2 linked regions of the Pseudovibrio sp. M1P-2-3 genome follow. The protein of the gene in region 2 interacts with the protein of the main gene of each other region in a pairwise test. Links are inferred from orthologs where the notes say so. Each region holds a gene or a part of one and is shown on either strand. Other genes may lie near its edges.

Region 1 (2,730 bases), 320 kb from region 2 along the record:
ATCAGCTCATCATAAATTGGCAGCACCGCACCACCTGGATAGCCAAATACATGCTTAACGCCCTGATCCCGAAAGGCTTGGAGAACCATTTCCGCGCCTGTCATCTCCCGTTCCATATTTCAGTCCTTGTCCTGTATTCGCCCGAAAAGGCTGCTCATCGACATTCATTCGGCCAATAAAAAAGGAGCCCTCTAGGCTCCTTTGCGCGTCAAACCGTTCCGAGTGGCCTATTCCACTCCGGCGACGCGCATTCCCACCACGATAAGAAGTACAGATTTTTTCATCTAATATCTCGTGAAGCTCAAAAAGCTTCACTCTCCTTTAATCACAGTTTTCACGCGCCAGATCATGCCGGATTGGCAACTTGGCAGTTTGATTCTGGGGGAAATTAATCAGTAAGGGGGAAAGAGGTCAACCCCCTTGTCGATTATTACCTATAATATTTACCTAAAGAACTAATATTACGTAATTTTAATAGTTGCGTTCACTTTGTTCTTTTGTGAGGTTTTGGGAAGTTTTCGCGTAGCAGTGGGAGAGGGCGTATATGGATGATTTTAACACGCCAAAATTGTGATAATCCTTCTCTATCTCTTTATGGGATATGTTTTAGACACCATGATTTTTCTTTTCCCCAGAGCAATTGAAAATAATTCGAAACGGCACTTGCCAACTGCGCCGAGCGTGGATATACAGCCGCCATCGCTTCGGCGCTGAGGGTGTATAGCTCAGTTGGTAGAGCAGCTGACTCTTAATCAGCCGGTCCTGGGTTCGAATCCCTGTGCACCCACCATTTGGTAGGTGAGGATTGTTGAAGTGATAAGCACCTCTTTTGTGAGGATGTGAGCCCGTAGCTCAGCTGGTAGAGCAACTGACTTTTAATCAGTAGGTCCACGGTTCGAACCCGTGCGGGCTCACCATTGTTTTTCAATGGTGATTTTATAATCCAAGATCGTCTTTCCCAACTCTTTGAATATAATTAAAACCGGATCTGATGCTTAGGCATTGGTATGCGTTTTGAATTTGTACACGTTGTTACCTCTTCTTTTCAGATACGGAAAAGGGGGAGCTTGGTTGTGTCCCCCCTTTTGAGTGTTGGTTAGCTGCTACGGCTTTTTTCTTGATTGATCATATACTCAGAGAGGACGTCCTTTGTTTTTTCCGGGAGGTCGTGTCCCCAGCCTGCCTCTAAGCTATGGTCTACTGAAACACGATCATCAAAGACAAAGCACTCGCCTTTCCATAGACTCTCGTTCTCTGGTATTTTCTCTAGGTAGTTTAGAATTCCGCCTTGTAGGTGGTAAACTTCTTCATAGCCTTCTTCCAGCATCAAGGCTGAAGCTTTTTCGCAGCGAATGCCCCCAGTGCAGAACATAGCTATTTTCTTAGATTTGTTGGGTCCGTTTACTTCTTTTGAGTTTTTGACCCATTCAGGAAACTGTTGGAAGTTCTGGGTGTCCGGATCAACGGCTCCCTTGAACGTCCCGAGAATAGTTTCATAGTCATTGCGTGTATCAATGACCACGGTGTCGGGATCGCTGATGAGTTTGTTCCACTCCTCAGGAGGGACGTAGGTTCCCACTTTACTATTGGGATCAATGCCGTCCACTCCCATGCGAACGATTTCAACTTTTAGGCGCACTCTCATGCGGCGAAATGGAATGCGCTTCGCCCAAGATTCCTTATGGGAGAGGTCGCTAAGGCGTGGATCACTTTGTAAGTGTGCTAGAAGTTTTTTAACGGCCTCCTCCTCGCCGGAAACGGTGCCGTTTATGCCTTCTTTCGCAAGAAGGATACTCCCCCGTATGCCGAGTTCTTCACAGAACGCGTGGAGGGGGGCTTTCATGTTTTCAAAGTCTTTAAGCTCTACAAATTTGTAGAGCGCAGCTACAAGATAAGATGTCATCAGATTTCATATGGGGGTTATGGGTGTGTCTTGCTCTGGAATATAGGGGGATTGAACTTGATATTCCAGTAATTCAGGATGGAAAGACAAAAACAAACCCTCTTCGGGTGGGCCGAAGAGGGTTTGCGGGTCGTGGGGTGGAAGTGTTATCTGCCGCCGCCGAATGAATTTAGCACTGTCAACAAAGTGGACAGATTATCAGCAGTTCCGCTTTGGGCGACTTTTTCAGTTGCTCCAGCCCCTGCCATGGTGTCCATGGAGTAGATCTGCATAACGCCCTGGTTTGTAGCTGCTTGAGCTAGAGTGTTTTGCTGTTGGGATGCGGAGACGGCGTTCTCAAAAAGAATGCCGGTTGAGTGGGCCATGCTTTGGAAAATACTTCCCATAGCCATGGCGGGAGCTTCGCCAACCACTTTAACATTTGACTGGGTGACTGCATCCGTGATCATCGGGTTGACGGTTGTCGGATCTGGCATGGTTTTCTCCGTAGTTTCGGGTGGGTGATGGGTTTAGGTGGTTAAAGGGGTGGTGCACCCAAGATGGAAGCCTGCCCTTTGAGTAATTTTTATAATGAAAGTGACTAGTAATGCTGAGAGATACAGCTACGCTTAGGTGAATGAATTCAATACAGTAAGAAGGGTAGCCAAGTTATCTGACTCGCCACTCTGGCCAACTTTTTCGGTCGCACCAGCGCCCGCCATTGTGTCCATTGAATAAATCTGCATGACACCTTGATTAGTGGCGGCTTGCGATAGGGTTGTTTGCTGCTGGGCAGCTGAAACAGCATTTTCAAACAAAATTCCGGTTGAGTGTGCCATGCTTTGGTA
Region 2 (2,999 bases):
CACGGTAGATATCAAACAGCGCATCTTCACGGCTATCGTTCTTATCGACGGCCAATGTGTTGCGCACGTATGCACCAGTGGTTACGTGATCGATATCCAGAACAGGAATTTCTGTAATACCAAAGCCAGTCAGATCAGCAAGCAGCTTTTCAGTGATCTCTTCACCAGCTTCAGCAAAGATCTCACCAGTCTTCATATCCACCATATCTTCGGCGAGATACTGAGTGATCAGTTCTTCATCTGTAACTTTGAGAGCGGTAACGCCTTGCTCGTCCAGCTGACGAATTGTGCGGGCGGTAATTTTCTTACCTTCCTCAACAACAACTTCGCCAGTTTTCGCATCCACCAAGTCGCTGAGAGCTTTTGTTCCCTTCAAGCGCGTTCCATCGAATGGAATACGCCAAGAGCCGGAGCCTTCGCTTACAAAGTCGACACGCTTATAGAAAGTGTTCAGAATTTCTTCCGGCGACAGCCCCAAAGCCATCATCAAGGACGTTACTGGTATCTTGCGTCGACGGTCGATGCGAGCGTGAACAATATCTTTCGCATCAAATTCGATATCCAGCCAAGATCCACGATATGGAATAATACGTGCTGCAAACAGCAGCTTGCCGGAAGAGTGGGTTTTACCCTTGTCGTGATCAAAGAATACACCCGGAGAGCGGTGCATCTGAGATACGATTACTCGTTCCGTACCATTAATGACAAACGTACCGTTTGCTGTCATAAATGGCATATCGCCCATAAAGACGTCTTGCTCTTTGATGTCTTTAACGGACTTGGCACCAGTTTCTTCATCCACATCAAAAACGATGAGGCGAAGAGTCAGCTTCAGGGGAGCTGAATATGTCATATCACGTTGACGGCATTCGTCCACGTCATATTTTGGTGCCTCGAATTCGTAACTTACGAATTCAAGTAGGGATGTCCCAGCAAAATCCGAGATAGGGAAAACGGATTTGAAAACGGCCTCTAGGCCTTCGTCAACACGGCCACCCTCGGGCTTATCAACCTGCAAAAACTGGTCATAAGACGCCTTTTGCACTTCGATAAGATTTGGCATAGCCGCTACATCGCGGATAGATCCGAAATACTTACGGACCTTCTTGCGACCGTTGAACGTCTGCGTCATTGTCGCTCCTCGTATCACTCAAATGGTGACGGTTCAGCGAAACTACACGAGATCAAAGACCTTGCAATCGTGTAGCTTCCCAGAACCGTCCCCGTTTTGGGACGTAAACCCCGGCCGGGAAACCCCTGCCAGGGTAGCTAAAACGGCCCCGAGTTTCTTCAGGGCCGTAATATGCAAACTCAAGATTACTTGAGTTCAACCTTTGCGCCAGCTTCTTCAAGCTTTTTCTTCAGCTCTTCAGCTTCAGCTTTGTCAACGCCTTCTTTAACTGCTTTTGGAGCACCTTCTACGAGCTCTTTAGCTTCTTTCAGGCCAAGACCAGTGATTGCGCGAACTTCTTTGATCACGTTGATCTTTTTCGCACCAGCATCAGCCAGAACTACGTCGAATTCTGTCTTTTCTTCAACAGCAGCAGCTGGAGCAGCAGCAGCAGCAGCTACAGGAGCAGCTGCAGAAACGCCCCATTTGTCTTCGAGCAGCTTGGAAAGCTCAGCAGCTTCCATAACTGTCAGTGTGGAGAGTTCTTCTACGATCTTTTCGAGATCAGCCATTTTCTTAGTACCTTAATGTTCGAACCGCTTGGGTTTTGACAAAAATAATGTGGTTCCGCCTTACGCGGCTTGATCCTTCTCGGCATACGCGTTGATGACGCGAGCTGTCTGCTCGGCCGGCGCGCTTGCAATCCGGGCGATGCGTGTCGCTGGGGTCTGCAGCATAGCAACAAGCTTGCCACGCAGTTCGTCCAGAGACGGCATTGTTGCCAGTGAGTTAACACCTGCAACATCCAGATTGGTCGGACCAAGAGCACCACCGAGGATAACGAACTGTTCGTTAGCCTTAGCAAAGTTTGCAGCAACTTTCGGGGCAGCAACCGGATCGTCAGAGTAGACGATTACAGTTGGGCCTGAGAAAAGATCACTGATGTGCTCTAGATCTGTGCCTTGAAGGGCAAGCTTTACCAGGCGGTTTTTTGCAACTTTAACAGTACCACCAGCAGCACGAGCCTCTGAACGAAGCTGAGTCATCTGGGACACTGAAAGACCTGCATAGTGCGCAACGACTGCAACGCCAGCGCCAGACAGCACTTCGTTGAAGGACGCTACGAACTTTTGCTTATCCGCTCTTTCCACTTGCCTTCTCCATTTGGCGACAAGTAAAACTCATCGCCGGTTTGCCTTTGCCGCAAGAAAACTGATAGTTTTCAAACGACGCTCAGGGTTCCTGTCCCCTCGCTAGCCGTTTGGCGCAGCAAGGCAGTACGGTTCGAACCAAAGAACTGAAAAATTTCAGTCAAATGATTCTACTCCATCTATGCAGGCCTTAAAAAGCTTAAGTCGCAAACGACACCTGCAGTCTCGGACAAGGAATTGGCAAATCATTAAGATTTGCCACAAATTCCTCTCTTACGCGAAGAGAGGAATAATTTCAAACTTTTATATTCACTCAGCAACAGAAGCGAGATCAATTTTAATTCCAGGTCCCATTGTAGAGGACACTGAAATACGCTTCAGGTAAGAACCCTTAGCGCCTGATGGCTTCGCCTTTACCACTGCGTCCACGAGGGACTTAACGTTTTCAGCAAGCTTACCTTCTTCGAAGGAAACTTTACCAACGCCTGCATGAATGATACCTGCTTTTTCCACACGGAACTGAACAGAACCACCTTTTGCGTCTTTAACAGCCTTAGTCACATCAGGAGTAACTGTGCCAACCTTTGGGTTAGGCATCATACCGCGTGGACCAAGAACCTTACCAAGACGACCAACCAGTGGCATCATGTCAGGAGTAGCAATTACGGTGTCGAAGTTAATCTCGCCGCCTTGCACTTCTTTAACAAGTTCTTCTGCACCAACAATGTCAGCGCCAG

Evidence for each region. The genes of interacting proteins can lie anywhere in the genome.
Region 1: the proteins of rplL (region 2) and trhO interact in binary tests that used the Escherichia coli proteins (3 or more experiments, as listed by UniProt). The link is inferred for Pseudovibrio sp. M1P-2-3 from one-to-one orthologs.

The regions. Positions count from the first base shown.
Region 1 is NZ_JARRCW010000001.1:918,172-920,901, forward strand. It holds trhO (oxygen-dependent tRNA uridine(34) hydroxylase TrhO), read right to left. Parts: upstream 1,904-2,730; coding sequence 1,097-1,903; downstream 1-1,096. Other genes in the region: P6574_RS04210 (acetolactate synthase 3 large subunit), read right to left, coding at 1-116; P6574_RS04230 (RebB family R body protein), read right to left, coding at 2,050-2,379; P6574_RS04235 (RebB family R body protein), read right to left, coding at 2,512-2,730. UniProt on the Escherichia coli protein: Catalyzes oxygen-dependent 5-hydroxyuridine (ho5U) modification at position 34 in tRNAs, the first step in 5-carboxymethoxyuridine (cmo5U) biosynthesis.
Region 2 is NZ_JARRCW010000001.1:1,236,559-1,239,557, reverse strand. It holds rplL (50S ribosomal protein L7/L12), read right to left. Parts: upstream 1,684-2,999; coding sequence 1,318-1,683; downstream 1-1,317. Other genes in the region: rplA (50S ribosomal protein L1), read right to left, coding at 2,572-2,999; rplJ (50S ribosomal protein L10), read right to left, coding at 1,744-2,262; rpoB (DNA-directed RNA polymerase subunit beta), read right to left, coding at 1-1,132. UniProt on the Escherichia coli protein: The binding site for several of the GTPase factors involved in protein synthesis (IF-2, EF-Tu, EF-G and RF3). Is thus essential for accurate translation.